DNA from 2 places in the Paenibacillus sp. J23TS9 genome. Region 2 is predicted to be linked to the other one. Evidence: riboswitches for the same ligand, from Rfam matches in the RefSeq annotation. Region 2 holds a riboswitch; the other holds the start of a gene.
The links. A riboswitch is a leader RNA that binds a small molecule or an ion and turns the genes downstream of it on or off. The one in region 2 is predicted to bind cyclic di-AMP.
Positions count from the first base shown of each region.

Region 1: linked by a shared signal. The riboswitch ahead of KJS65_RS14355 (alpha/beta fold hydrolase) and the one ahead of KJS65_RS29245 (C40 family peptidase) in region 2 are both predicted to bind cyclic di-AMP.

Region 1 covers NZ_BOSG01000001.1:3,056,326-3,064,171, forward strand. The annotation lists gene KJS65_RS14340 (NupC/NupG family nucleoside CNT transporter) at 86-1,267, opposite strand; gene deoD (purine-nucleoside phosphorylase) at 1,322-2,032, opposite strand; gene KJS65_RS14350 (AcpB/EbpR/MafR family transcriptional regulator) at 2,161-3,588, opposite strand; gene KJS65_RS14355 (alpha/beta fold hydrolase) at 3,610-4,431, opposite strand; cyclic di-AMP (ydaO/yuaA leader) riboswitch at 4,586-4,750, opposite strand; cyclic di-AMP (ydaO/yuaA leader) riboswitch at 4,824-5,022, opposite strand; gene KJS65_RS14360 (DMT family transporter) at 5,419-6,324, opposite strand; gene KJS65_RS14365 (winged helix-turn-helix transcriptional regulator) at 6,546-6,929, shown strand; gene KJS65_RS14370 (LysR family transcriptional regulator) at 7,129-7,846, opposite strand, start outside.
Region 2 covers NZ_BOSG01000011.1:28,239-36,084, reverse strand. The annotation lists gene KJS65_RS29285 (ATP-binding protein) at 1-475, shown strand, start outside; gene rluF (23S rRNA pseudouridine(2604) synthase RluF) at 490-1,194, shown strand; gene motB (flagellar motor protein MotB) at 1,283-2,092, opposite strand; gene motA (flagellar motor stator protein MotA) at 2,076-2,876, opposite strand; gene KJS65_RS29265 (hypothetical protein) at 3,216-3,509, shown strand; gene KJS65_RS29260 (4a-hydroxytetrahydrobiopterin dehydratase) at 3,700-4,005, shown strand; gene KJS65_RS29255 (c-type cytochrome) at 4,090-4,449, opposite strand; gene KJS65_RS29250 (GNAT family N-acetyltransferase) at 4,606-5,097, opposite strand; gene KJS65_RS29245 (C40 family peptidase) at 5,342-5,833, opposite strand; cyclic di-AMP (ydaO/yuaA leader) riboswitch at 5,838-5,975, opposite strand; gene KJS65_RS29240 (C40 family peptidase) at 6,363-6,827, opposite strand; cyclic di-AMP (ydaO/yuaA leader) riboswitch at 6,833-6,972, opposite strand; gene KJS65_RS29235 (hypothetical protein) at 7,238-7,846, opposite strand, start outside.

The DNA of each region.
Region 1 (7,846 bases), on a different contig from region 2:
AGTTAATATACATATAAAAACCAGGCTGCTGATGATCAGCAATCCTGGTTTTTTTTGCATTCAGTCCTATAAAAAAATGATCATTTTAAAATACTATGCTGATAATGGTTGCCGACAAGAAGCTGACCAGGGCCGCACCGTACAGCAGCTTCAGGCCAAACCCCGCGACCACATTGCCCTGCTTCTCATGCAGGCCTTTAACGGCCCCGACAATCGTTCCAATGGAACCGAAATTCGCGAAGGAAATCAGGAACACCGAAACGATCGCTTTGGTGCGCTCGCTGAAATCCCCTTGGATTTTCACGAAATCAAGCATGGCTACAAACTCATTGGCCACAATTTTGGTAGCCATAATGCTTCCCGCTTTGATCGCTTCATGCCAGGGAACCCCCATCAGAAAAGCGAATGGCGCCAATACGTAGCCCAGCAAATTTTGAAACGAAATTCCGAAAATGCCGCTGAAAATACCGTTGATCATGGCAATCAAGCCGACAAAGCCGACCAGCATGACGCCGACGATGACGACCACTTTAAAGCCGTCCATAATGTATTCGCCAAGCATTTCGAAAAAGGTCTGTCTGGTCTCTTCCTGTACTTCCAAGATATCCTCTTCCGGCTGAACCCGGTACGGATTGATGATGGAAGAAATAATGAAGCCCCCGAACAGGTTCAGTACGAGCGCAGCCACGACGTATTCCGGTTTCAGCATCGTCATGTACGAGCCGACAATGGACATCGACACCGTGGACATGGCCGAAGCGCACAGCGTATAAAGGCGTTCACGCGGCAGCAGCCCGATCTGCTTTTTGATGGAAATGAACACTTCGTTTTGCCCCAAAATCGCCGAGGCTACCGCGTTGTAGGATTCCAGCTTGCCCATGCCGTTGACCTTGCTCAGCGCGAGGCCGATGTATTTGATGATGAACGGCAGAATCTTATAATGCTGCAATATCCCGATGAGCACCGACATGAATACGATCGGCATCAGCACATGGAAGAAAAACGAATGAATGCCTTCATTGACAATGCCGCCAAACACGAACTCTGTACCCGCATTCGCAAAATCCAGGATTTTGGCGAATCCGTCCGCAAACCCCCTTACCAGAAATTCGCCGACGTTTGTTTTGAGAAGAACCAATCCCAGCACGATTTGCAGGATAATCATCACGAGGATAGGGCGGAATTTAATATTTTTCTTATCAGAGCTGGCCATCCAGGCAAACGCCAACACGACGGCCAGTCCAAGCAAAGCGATCACATATTTCATGTTGCTCCCCCTTCGTACACGTGAATATAATCACAAACTCTTTGAGTTTGAACTTTAGGCCTCCGCTATAATGGTGTCCAGCGCGATCTCGGCCATTTGATTAAACGACTGCTCACTGTCTTTATGTGCGGACCGCTCGTTCGTCAGCAGCTGGCTCCCTACCGTTAGAATCGACAACGCTTTAACCCCATACTTTGCAGCCAGGGTATACAGCGCCGTACTTTCCATCTCCACGGCCAGTACGCCGAACTCCATGAATTTGTGCAGTCTTGCCATGGTCTCCCTGTAGAACTCGTCGGAATTGTAAACGTTCCCCACGAATACGTTGGCACTGGAGGCCTTTGCCTGCTGGTAGGCCTTCATCAGCATGCCAAAATCGGCTGAAGGCGCGTAATTGCAGCCCATAAATATTTTCTCCGTCATGTTGCTGTCCGAGGAAACCGCTTGTGCGAGAACGATGTCCCGGATTTGCAGATCCTTTTGCATAGCCCCGCAGGTGCCGATCCGGATAAGTTTCTTCGCGCCGTAATCCCGGATCAGCTCCGTAACGTAAATGCTCATCGAGGGATTGCCCATCCCCGTCCCCTGCACCGAAACAGAAACTCCTTTATATAACCCGGTATAACCGTACATTCCCCTAACCTCGTTATAGCAGCGGGCGTTCTCCAGGAAATGCTCGGCAACGAATTTGGCGCGCAGCGGATCGCCAGGCAGCAGAACCCGTTCCGCGATGTCTCCGGACTTGGCTTCCATATGAATACTCATGTTGTTTTCCCCCTTCAAGATGGCTGTCTGCGAATCGTAATCGCTTACAATATTCATCTTAAAAGGAGCCGGGCGAGGAAACTAGTCCAATTACCGCCGTTGCAAACGGAAGAAAAAGGACCAAGCGCTCAGCTAAGCAGCTCCAGTCGGATATTTTCCAGATCTCTTTTCGTTGGAATCGTTGAAATAATGACCGTCGGAATGCGGGACAAGGAAACGGGGATCGTGCTGATAATGAAATCGATCTGATGCTGCGCAACGATCTCGTCGGTTAATCCGTGCAGAATCGAGGTCTCGATCGTCAGATCATCGCCTATTTCCCTCTTGATCAGATTCGCGACGTAATGCCGGACCGAAAATTCTTCACCGACGATGAGAAAAGCCTTCTTGCTCTTATATCTGAGGCTCGAGCTGATAATAAACGCAAGTTTGGTCAAGTGGTAATCGTTGCATGACATGGCGGGGAACAGCTTCTGCCAGCTGTGCATGCAATCCGAAACGGTTTTAAAAATGGGCTGTTCTTCCTTCAGGATATAATCGGTCAGATGGCTGTGGGAGACGGCCATTAATTCGGGAATGGCATGATCAATCCGCAGCTTGTCAATAAATTCATGGATTTCTGCCCGAAAACGCGGACCTGCATTTAATGTGGGAAACGCCTTGGACAACAACGGAATAAGCTGCTGGGCCATGCGGCTTCCCTCTTCCGTTGTACGCTTCTCACCGTCTTTTAGTTGAATCCCGTCCCGTTCATGATACTGGCTGAGGCTGAACATCGACTGCAGAAAATAAATCTCATCGCAGGTTAGCTCAACTTGGTAACGCCGCATCAGCTTTTCGGCGAGGCGATTGATCGGCCCGTAAAATACATTATGCTCCCATGCGTAGCTTCCGCCGTTCAATGAGACGCCATGCCCGCCCCGAACCCTTTCCAGTACAATGGCCAGCAAAAAAGATAAATTGCGCTTGGAATTCAAAAAATAGATCATCCCGCTCTCCTGCTCGATCTCCGTCACCCAACCGTCCAACTGCCGTTCGTCCATACCGGGAAATGGCCAGCCCTCCGTTGGGTACGCCTCGGTAAATAACTTCCATAAAAAATACCGGACATGAATCTCGCTTCCTTTGAGGGTGGGTGAGGAATACGTCATTCGCAGATGAAAAGGGCGAAGTTCATCCCGATTGAGATGTATGATCCACTTTTTAAAGGACGAGAAGCTCATAAAAAGAGCTTCGGCCATTTCTTCGGCGGATCTCTTCCCGTTATGCGCAAGAACAAGCTGCATCAGGCGGAAATAGGAAGTTTCCCTGAAAAGAGCCGCCAGGACTTCGCGGACGGTCGCACCATGCCTGTCGCGGTGAAAACTGATCCCTCTCCCTCTCGACACCTCCACATGCATGGATTCGGGGAGCAGCGGAGCGGCCTCCTCCACGATTTTCTTGATGGATTTGCCGGATACACCCAGCTCCCTTTCAATCTCCGCAAGCGTAAACCAGCGTTCTTCCCGATCCAGCATGCCCAGCAGCGACTTTAATTGTCTGTATTCCTTATTCATTCCATCACCTGCATCCCAAATTCAGACCAACTGCTTTTCCATCCTGAAAATGCGCTGGTCGATCAAAAAGTCAAGCAAAACACGGTTGAATTGCTGAGGCTGGCACAGATGGCTCGGATAAATGGCATCCTCTATGACAGCCTTCTGCGCACAGGCGAATCTCTCCGCCGCCTTGTTCATCTGCTTGACAAACCATTCGCTCTGTCTGCCAGCCACGCATAAAATAGGCATCCTCAACCGGGATGAATTCGAATCGATGTCGATTTTCAGCAATGCCATCCGCTGTTTGATCGATTCCGTCGGCCGCTTGTGGAACAGTTCATCCCTTAATATGCTGTACGCAGGTACCCAACGATTATACGTCACCCGCAGCGAACGGAGGAAAAATTCGGCAGGAAGATAATAAGACAACCAGCTGCATGCTTCGATAATTTTCCAAATACCGTTTTTTGTCCCAAAAGGACCATAAGGGCCATAAAAATAGCTGTCCACCAGAACAAGCGCGTTAACTCTATCCGGGTGGGACGCTGCAAATTTTTGCACAAGCAGACTGCCGCTCGAGCAGCCTACCAAGGTAATCTTAGGGATATTAAGCTTTTCGAGCAGTTCAGATAAATCTTTACACTGGGTATCTATAATGTCCTCAACTTCCACATTTAATTTCCCTGAATTCCCGTAGCCTCTTAAATCCAGCACAATGACTTTAGCCCTTTTGCTGAAATATTCGACCTGCGGCTCAAACATATGGTGAGTCGAAAGATGTCCGTGAATAAAGACGATAGGCACGCCGCTGCCATGTGTCTCATAATATAATGTTGTTCCGTTCACTTGGATGTTGGGCAACTTCCTTCTCCTCTCTACCTAGCATGATGTACATAATGCCTTCCTTCAGACAGATAAAAAAACAACAAAAAAAGAAGCATCGAAAAGAGGACCTCTCTTCAATGCTTCTTTGGGCAAGACTAAAAAAGCCTTGTTCAAAAATGCATATATACAGGTTGCCTCTCTTTAAACGCTTGCGAGGTTAGCTGACGGATTCGGACTTAAAAGAGTAGCCCTACTCAAATGCATGAGATTCACCCCATGTGACAATGTTCATAACATCATCACGGCCGGTTCCCCCGCTTTCCGCTATCCAGCGGAAATTCAGCGAAATAGACATCGATTCAATTTGCGCACAGAAAAACACAGAGCGGTTACCCTGTGCTTTAAGTCTAAAAATTCACAGTTTCACTCCTCTCTCATAGCAACGCTTACGAGGTTAGCTGACGGATTCGGGCAGTGAGAGTTGCCCTACGGAACCAGTCATGTCATTGACAAACCTGATCCGATTCACCCCTTGCAGTGACATCATCCCGTACTCTGACAGGATAATCGCTCAATGCTGTTGTGGTTCCCCCGCTTTTCACAATGAAAACTCAGCGTAATTCAAAGACGTACCTTTAAAATTGTTAATAATGAACTGAATATACGCCTGAGCAGGCGAACTGTAAAGCATGGGTAATACAGAATTCGGGGCTATTTTGATACCTTTGATTGAATACCCATCACTTATCCGGTTTTGTCATTCAATTGCTTCCTTTATCTCTATTTCTCTTTTGTTTATGTTCCTTGTGTATCCAAATCACAGCATTATGGCAAAATCCACTGGCAGTATTTCTAGAAAACCTATAAAAAAACCGCCTTCTGAAGTGTTTTCAGTGGCGGTTTTCATGTTTTTTACTACTTGTATCGTAATCTTACTTATAATAAAGTGCTAAATCTTTAGGCACATTAAACGATCAACTTTTGGGGGCAGGAAGGAGACAATATTCGGTTTTCACCCTAAAGTCAAACTACTTTTTTTTGCTGAACCATAGCCGATTCTTTAATTTGAAAATTCCCCGACAGATATAATCCCAAAAGCACAATTACGGTGGCGATGACACCATACCATGTAATGGGTTCACCTAGTACAATGGCAGCAAGGATATAGCCTGCGACAGGATTTAAAAGCAGCCAGTTATTTGCTTTGACGGCATCCTGCTTTAACAAATAATACCAGATGCTCATACTAATAATTGAGAGACCGAAGACAGACCAAAGAAGGTATTCTACAAGATGGATATCCAGGTTGATAGGCTTACCAGACTCTAGGAAAAGAGTTGGGATCAATAAAAGAATGCCTCCGATGAATACCTGCCACGCGTTTATCACTAGGTTAGGCAGCTGTAAATCAGCTTTTTTGAAAATGAGGCTTCCAACAGCCATAGAGACCATCGCAAAAGTAAGAAACAATATGCCGCTTAGGGTGGCATGACTGCCAGTCAATGACGGGAAAGTCGCAATGAACAGACCAATGACGGAAACTACCATACCCACCCACTCTTTCGGCCGAATGTGTTTTCCCATGAAAATCAGAGAAAAGAGCGCAAAAAGGAAAGGGTTGATCGGGAGAAAGAGATTAAATATTCCAGCGGAAATGGTCCGAAGAGCCAAATTGCCTAACCCAACAAACAACGTGGTATTTAATAAACCCATCAAAATTAAAAACTTCCATTCTCTTTTGTTTGGTAAAGTATATTTCCCCTTTTTAAAGCCGTAAATATATAGCAGCAGCAACAACCCGGCGATAAGAAAACGCAATGTCGCTAATGTTAATGGGGGCGCTGATAGTAAGCCGATTTTCATAATAATAGCTCCAGATGAATATAAAATAGTAAAAATTATACCTATTAGCAAACCTTTCAAGCTCATGACGATTAACCCTTCTCTCTTCAGTAATCTTTACTTCATATGTCCACTTACGGTCCTTCTCCCAAAGCACCTCCATCCTCTGACGCATGATCAAACCATCCTTCCCAAATGAAAAGCGTTGTTGTTACCGCTATATAATATGATGTATACTCGAATTATAATAGTACGCATAATTTTATAATATAGTATTAAAAATCAAACTATTGGAGGTGTAGGGGCTTTTGGGCGATCAAAGGAAGAAGAGCAGCATTACTCCGAGTACGGAAGGGTGTCCTGTAGAAACAACTTTAGATGTAATTGGGGGAAAATGGAAAGGAATCATTCTTTATCATCTTATCGATGGTCCGAGAAGATTTAATGAATTCCGCCGCCTCTATCCGGGAATAACGCAATTCATGCTTACACTGCAGCTCCGTGAGCTTGAACGGGACGGCATTGTTCACCGCGAAGTTTATAAACAGGTGCCTCCTAAGGTGGAATATTCACTGACTGAATTTGGAAGAACGTTGGAACCAATCATTTTGTCCATGAGGAATTGGGGAGACACCTATAGAGATAGACTTCATGATATTCGAATATTATCGCAGCAAGGGGAAGAGGTTTGAAGTGATCTTCTAAGGATACAAACACGAGACTAGAATTGAAGGCCACTCCCGGCGGGGCGGCCTTTGTCGTAAACAAAATGTTGTAGTTTTATCAAAAAGATTGATAATTAAGGTTTAGTAGTTGTGGTACTTCTGACCATTGCAAAAAGGAGATTAGAACATTCTAATCTCCTTTTTCATTAACGGCATACAACATCCTTTACTCGGAAATTGCGTCATGAAGCGCCTCGATATAAGCTGTCGCCAGCTTGGACAAGGCCGCATTGTGATGACAAATCCAGCCGACATTGATGGTTTCTTCGATATCCAAAGGGACAGGGATAATCTCATTGCCATTTAGATCAGCACTCAGAACCCCTGTAGAAATCGTATAGCCATTCAGACCAATCAGCAGATTGAAAAGTGTAGCCCGATCATTGACACGAATGCTTTTTGGATGTGAAAGGGTGCTCAAAATTTCCTCTGAGAAATGAAAAGAATTAAACTCTCCCTGCTCAAAGGACAAATAGGGATAATCCTGGAGCTGATCGATGGTTACGACGGATTGCTTGGCAAGAGGATTATGGATACTGATAAAAATATGCGGTTTAGCCGTGAACAGACTCGTAAATTTCAAATTCGCATCCTTCAGAAGTCTGTTTATCACCTTGCTGTTGAACTCATTCAGATATAAGATGCCAATCTCGCTCCGCTGGCTTTTGACGTCCTGAATAATTTCATGGGTTTTGGTCTCTCGCAGAGCCAGTTCATACTCATCCTGACCATACTCTCCCACCAGGTTTACAAAGGCATTGACGGCAAAAGCATAATGCTGGGTCGATACGGAAAAATGCTGAGGCGAGGGCTTGGCGTTCAAGTAGCGGCTCTCCAGCAGCTCCGCCTGCTCAATCACCTGCCGGGCATACCCCAGAAACTCC
Region 2 (7,846 bases):
CATTCAATTTCAGGTGAAGAGCATCCGGAGTATTTTAAATGATGTGATTTCTCTTCTCGACAGCCAAGCACATTTATTCGGCATCGAATTCAAATTTGAATTCGAGCAGGAGGACTTCAAAGTGCATTGCGAAGAGAATCAGATGAAGCAGGTTTTTATTAATATCATCAAAAACTCGATTGAAGCTATGGAAAACGGCGGTATCATCAGAATAGAATTATTCAGACTAAATCCTGAGGAAATTGGGATAACCATTACCGACCAGGGCATTGGTATTCCGAGCCATATCATGCCGAAGCTGGGTGAACCCTTCTTTACCAGCAAGGAAAATGGTACAGGCCTTGGGCTCATGATCAGCCAAGGTATTATTGAAGGCCATAAGGGGATGATGGAAATATTCAGTAAGCCGGGGCAAGGAACCCGGGTTGACATCATATTGCCTTTGGCAGGAGATACAGAACAGACCAAATCATAAGGGGGAAGAGCCCATTGCGGATTAACAAATTTATTAGTGAGACAGGGTTCTGCTCCCGTCGCGAAGCGGATAAGTGGGTAGAGAGCGGTAAAGTAACCATTAATGGCGAGCCAGCGGTTCTCGGCAGCCAAGCGGAGGAAGGGGATGATGTGCGCATTGACGGCCGTCCTCTGAATGAGAAGAATAAAAGTCATGTCTACATTGCCCTGAATAAACCTGTGGGCATTACGAGTACGACAGAGCAGCATATCAAAGGCAACATCGTTGATTTTGTAGGGCATACCGAGCGGATCTTTCCGATCGGAAGGCTGGACAAGGATTCGGAAGGGCTCATTCTCATGACCAGCGACGGGGATATCGTCAATAAAATACTGCGGGCCGAGGGCAAGCATGAGAAGGAATATATCGTGACGGTCGATCAGCCCATTACGACCTCATTCCTAACGGGGATGGCCGGAGGCGTGAAGATCCTAGGTGAGATGACACGCCCATGTATCATTACACGTGTATCCGAGCGGGTGTTCAAAATTATTTTGACAGAAGGAAAGAACAGGCAGATCCGCCGAATGTGCAGCGCCTTTGGATACAGCGTGCGGAAGCTTCAACGCATCCGGATTATGAATATCACCCTGGGATCTCTCCCAAAGGGAAAATGGCGCGATTTGACCGATGCTGAGAAAAAGGAACTCAGCGGTTTGCTCAATTACGAACTTCAGTAGAGGCCATCACGCTAAATAATGAAAATAACGATTAAAAGCTGTATTTATCGTATATAACGAATAATACAGCTTTTAGCTTTTTAAGTTGTTATTTGGTTTTATCCGATGTTTGCTGTGATTCATCCGTATATTTACGGATGATGGACACTTCAACCCGGCGGTTTTTCGCCCGGCCTGCGTCCGTCGCATTAGAAGCGATAGGATGGAATTCTCCATAAGCAGTTGAAGTGAATTTTACCGGATCAAGTTTTGCATTTTGCAGTAGAATCTTCATAAAGTGAAGCGCCCGGTCGGAGCTTAAGTCCCAATTGGAGGCATACTCACTGTTAGAGATTGGCATATTATCCGTATGGCCCGACACGACCACATTATAGGTTGGGAACTGCTGCAGCATATTGCTGATCGCTCCGGCTAACTGCCGGGATTCCTGCTTCACGACAGCGCTGCCTGATGCAAAGAGTGCGTTGTCACTGATCGTAATCGTCAGCTGGGATTGATTCAGCTTCGTATTGAGCAGAGTGGTCAGTCCATTATTGCTAATATATTGATCGAGCTGCTTTTTCAGCTTCTCCAGGTCTTCTTGTTCCTGTTTCGCCAGCTGGGATTTCTGTTTTTGCTTGTCGGCATTGTTTACGACATTTTCCTCGCTGTTTTTCTTGCCTTTATCGAGGTTTTTGTCCGAAGGCAGAGCCGAGCTGAAATTCAGAACTCCATTGCCGGTACTGAGCGCTGTGTTAAAAGCTTCGCTCATTTCTTCGAATTTTTTGTTATCCGTGGCGCTCATAGCGTACATCACGATGAACAGCGCCAACAGCAGGGTCAAAAGGTCGGCATAGGGAAGGAGCCACGATTCATCGGCATGCTCCTCATGAGGCTCATGTCTAGTCTTTTTGCTCACCTGCAGCAGCCTCCTTCTCATTCATTTGAGCGCGCTCGGAAGGGGTTAGGAAGACGGAAAGCTTTTGACTGATTGCAATTGTGGAAACCCCGGATTGAATGGACAGCAGTCCTTCGATCATCATGAGTTTCAGTTCGATTTCCTTCTTGGATAAGCGTTTCAGCTTGTTGGAAATCGGGTGCCACAGCACATAGCCTGTAAAAATACCAAGTAGTGTCGCGATAAACGCCGCACCAATCGCATGCGCCAGCTCGCCCATATTCTCCATCTTGGTCAGGGCGGCGATCAGGCCGACAACGGCCCCGAGCACCCCGAGAGAAGGAGCATACATACCGGCTTGGGAAAAGAGCAGTGCACCCGCACGGTGCCGTTCTTCTGTAGCTGTGATATCTTCCATCAAAACATCACGCACAAAGTCCTGGTCATTGCCGTCAATAATCATCCGCATGCCGTTCCGCAGGAAGTCGTCATCGATCTCCTCCACCTTGGTTTCCAAGGCAAGAAGTCCTTCACGGCGGGTAATGGACGCCCATTCCATGAACATTGTGATTAAATCACGGCGCTCTACCAGTCGTTGCTTAACAAATACCATTTTCAGCAGCTTAGGAAATTTCTTAAGCTCTGACATTGGAAAACCAATAAATAACGTAGCGGCCGTGCCCCCGAGAATAATGACATAAGCGGCGGGGGTAAGCAGAGATATCAAAGGTGCCCCTTTGAGTATCATGCCGACAAAGACCGAGACCAAACCGAGTATCAGGCCGATAATTGTTGAAATTTCCATTGCACACCTCATCCATGAGAAATAAAATTGAATCCTTTCGTGCACCATGTTTGCATCCTTGCAAAATGATGTGCTGCACCAAGAAACGTAATATATTATTTATCGTCAGGATTCTCTTTTTTTTTAAGGGGATTTTTCCGTTATAATGAAACAAAGGGGTTCATCAGTCCTATCATCGCTTGGTTAAAACGGCCAATATACAAGCACTACCCTATATAAAATGAACTATAGATAAAACAGACGTTCATTATCGACAGAACAAATCGGGATATTTGAAAGCAAACGGAGTTGGGACCTGCATAGATCAGGGCGATATGTAACCAGACGGAGGGAATAGCTATGGGAGTTAAGCATGGACGTGATTATGACGGAATTTTGAAGGATCTGACGAATGCAGTGGGTGAGATCCCTGACAGCTATCAGTTTTTTGAAATGGAAGAAGGTGAATGGCAGCAGCTGAGTCCCGATGAGAAGCGGGAGGTACATGAGGCGCTGGCGGAAGATCTCTTTTATGGTTTGGGTGCTGAGCCTGTCATTGAAGTTGGAAGCGGTGTCGTTATGTATGACAAGGATAACCACCGCATTAACCTGTTGATCGGGGATGAGGAGCTGACCGTAGTCCCACTCATCTAGTCCATGGGCCGAATGGATTTTTGAATATCTGGCGTGTTAAGATATAACAAGTGCTTGGCCTTGAGGACGGCCATATTCATAAATATTTAATGACCGGAATACAATGGAAAAAGTTAAGGAAAGCCAGGTAAAGACACATCCTTTACGCTCTTGCATGAAGGGTGTTTGGTTTCAGGGAGGAAATAAGAATATGGTTTATACGCTAGAAGAAGTGGAAGCACATTTAGCGAAGTTGGAAGGCTGGGAACTGGAAGAAGGGCGCTGGATCGTGCGCAAATTTATTTTTTCCAACTTTATGAAGGGGATTTCATTTGTCGACGAGGTTGCTGCGATATCTGAAGCCTTCGATCATCATCCTTTTATCTCGATTGATTATAAGAATGTAACATTACGCCTGACGTCCTGGGATGACGGTGGTATTACCGCCCTTGACATCAAGGAAGCGCATCAGTTTAATGAACTGTTCGAAAAGATGCGCTCAGGCGAGAAACGCTAGACTCAGGCGTTCGTACAGCAAAAAAAACACGCTTCGGTAAGACCTCACGGTCTCGAAGCGTGTTTTTTTATTTCTTAAGGATCATTATTTTTTGGCTGCGAGCCACTGGGCTACGTTAGCAATTTCTTCACTCTTCAGCTTGTCTTTGAATGAAGGCATGCCGCCTTTACCTTTAGTAACGATCGTATAAATTTCTTCGGCAGAAAGCTGGGAGCCGATTTTTTGCAGGTTAGGTCCGACACCACCCTGCAGTTGGTCACCGTGGCAGCTAATACAGCTTTGGGCTTTAATCGTTGCTTCAGCCGCTGTAGCATCCATGGTCACTTCAGGCATCGTTGGTTTTTGTTCTTCAGCAACTTGTTCTTTGCCAGGCAGTGTAAACATGAGCACGATGGCAAATACACATGCAATCGCTAACACACCGCTCAAGATCCATTTTTGCATCCGTTTTCGTCCTTTCTATGTAAACTACGGTTCTTCATTTCTTCATTATAACGGAACAAGCCGGTACATCAAATAGTTTGTGACAAAAAGGTAAACGAAAGCAGCGGAAAGGCCATTAAAAATACACAATTTTGTACCATTTATCATTGACGCAATTTAATCTTCTTTATAGACCATGCAGTGAAAACGGCCGATACCTTCCGGTGTCTGCTTTTCATAAGTGTCGGTAATCTCAAATCCTGCCTTAAGGTAGGTGCGGATGGCACGTTCATTCCAGTCTTGGACCTCCAAATCTACAGGCAGTCCGGCATAGCGTGTTCTCGCTGCCTGGATGATAGCATGTACAAAGCTTTTACCCAGTCCGTGTCCGCATAAATCAGGCCTCATGCCGATTCCGAGCCGTATAACATTCACCATGGGGAAGAGCTGTGCAAAGCCGCATAGAGCCCTCTCAGCGTCCAGAACAGACATATACTGCTGTCTCCGTACTTCAGGATCTCCAAGCTCAATTCCGAGCGCCTCCATTTGCTCCCAAGGAAGCCAGCCATAAACCCGGTCGTAAGGTGGTTCATATCTCCAACTGCAGCAAATCTCAGCTTGCTCATGATTCATGGGAACAACAGTGAAAACATCTTTTGAAACGCTCATAGCGTAGGCCCCCTTTTGTTAGAGAAAGCGCTGATCCTTAGGATTTGAAAATATTTTAAAATATATTCCTTACCTCTGTCATTTCACATGTTTATTTACCAGTAGGAGGGGTAATGAAATAATGTAGGCAGTTCCTGGTAATTAAATACAGCAAAGATGCCGACAAAAAAACCCGCTACTTGAGATTTCGGCAAAAATCTCAAGGTACGGGCTTTCGTTCAAACCTGGCAGATGCTAAAAAGCATTACTGCACGTCATCATTGTCTTCGGAATCAACGGCGGCGGTTTGATAAGTATCCGTGCTCATGACTCGTTTCGCGCCAACGTAGCGGTTGACGTAGTAGCTATCACTTAGCGAACTAACCATAACTCCGCGGGATGTGGAGGCATGTGCAAACTTTCCGTCGCCGACATAGATTCCGACATGGGAAACGCCGGAGCCAGAGGTATTGAAGAATACAAGATCTCCTGCTCTCAGGTCGCTGCGGGAAACGGCCGAGCCCATACTAAACTGTGATCCGGATTGATGCGGCAGGTTAATGCCCAGATGTTTGAATACGTATGCTGTAAATCCGGAACAGTCGAAGCCACTCGTTGTAGTTCCTGCGGTTTTGTATTTCGTACCGATAACATCATCAATGACTTTGTCCATTTTGGAGTCTGCGAAAGCGCTTCCGGCTCCAACGGTAAATACGATTGCAAAACTCATGACTGCTGCTGCAAGCTTCTTTTTCAAACAAATATACCCCTTCCGGTGCCTGCGAGGTTAGCTTAAGGATTCGGTAGAAGGTCCCCTATGATCCCTCTGTTGCAAGATCAATTCACCCGTAATGGTTCCCCCGCTTCCCTAGTGTGAGGAAATTCGGCATATATTCTCTACACTATATAAATCAGGAAACGTTTCTTTTTCAAACGGTTCTGCAAAGATTACAAAGTTGTTACTAACTCACTGGGACTATTGTAACAAAGGAATTTTAATTTGGCAATTGTTTCTATCATTAATAAGCGAAAAAAATCAATTTTTTTTAGAAATAAGGAAATATTTAGATGATTTTATAGGAAAATATGTTTATTTGTTGATGGGATGGGTAATTGAGGGGTAAGCGAGAAAAGATATTTGAAGTTTTTATAAATTTTTTTATGAAAAGTTGTTACCTATTAGCCGTTTCATACGTCTAATAGGTAACAAGAAACCCGCGGTAGGGGATTTCGGCAAAAATCTCCAGCGCGGGCGTGTAAGTATTACGTATGTTTATGGGTAAGTATTAGTTGTAGACAGCTGCTTTATATTTAGCAGTGCTCATGACTCGTTTGGCGCCAATGTAGCGGTTGGCGAAATAACTGTTGCTTAGTTTGCTGATTGTAACACCCTTGGAAGAGGATGAATGTGCAAAATTTCCATTACCAACGTAGATTCCGACATGGGAAACGCCTGCGCCAGTCGTATTGAAAAATACCAGATCTCCAGCTCTCAGGTTGCTCTTGGAGACTGCGGTGCCTGTTTTAAATTGGGCGCTGGATTGGCGTGGAATGGAAACACCCAGCTTTTGAAATACATAACGTGTAAAACCAGAACAGTCGAACCCGTTTGTGGTGGTTCCGCCGGTTTTGTAAGTAACCCCGATCGTTTTATGGACAACATTATTCAGTGATGAATCCGCGAATACGCTGGTTCCCATCGAGAACATAAGTGTTAAGCCAAGTGCGGCTGCTGCAAACTTCTTTTTCAAAAACATAAACCCCTTCCGGTTGCCTGCGAGGTTAGCTTAAGGATTCGGTAGAAGGTAGTCCCCTATGATCCCTCTGTTACGAGATCAATTCACCCAAAGTGGTTCCCCCGCTTCCTGGTGCCAAGGAATTCGGCCTTGATCAAGCACCTGAAAGTGACTGGTGGCATGGTATCTTATTAATTGGTAGTTGTTGTTGAAATTCGTTTACAGCACAATTTGAATAGTTACAGTAATTATTACAAAGTTGTTACTAAGTTCGTACCGGATTATTGTATCAGAGGAATGCCGCTTTGGCAAATACATCCGGCACTTAAAAACAAATAAAACCCCATCCCTTTCCTTGTGGAAGGGTGGGGTTTTTCTTCTATCAAGGGATTGAAGTGATGACAAAAAATTAACCATTAGAATTTTTATTTTTCTATATTTTTGTGAGCCTGATGATGCCATAGATCAAACTTGGCGGAAATACCCCATAATCTCATCATACAGCTGACCAGGTGATAGCCTTGCTGGAGAATGAGCGCGATGATCCCGGCCCAGATTAATGAGATGCCTGTACAGATACTAAATAGGAGCAGACTAGTTATACCAAGCACAATCGAAATACCGATTAAAGGTGCCGAACCGCGCAGACAATGCCATAAGGGAGCAAGGAGGCCGGTACCGCCGGTCTTGCCAAACTGCATAAAGAGATTGAGCTGACGAATGATATAGCTGTACAGGAGCCATGCTGCTGCATAAGGAAGGATTTGCAGGGCAAGGGTTTGCACCTGCATACCGTTCAGCAGAATCTCATAGATCTTAGGAACGATCCAGTAGGCAGGTGCCGCAATCAATATCCATTCCACCAGGTGGAATAAAAACACGACCTTTCCATGGCGTTTCATCCCCTGGAAGAAGTATAGACCAATTTCACCTTCACGTTCCCGGTGCAGTCCGTAGAAGATCCCAGCATGGATGAAGGGAGTGGCCAGCATGCGCAGCACGCACATGGAGATCAGGATCCAGACGTACGTATG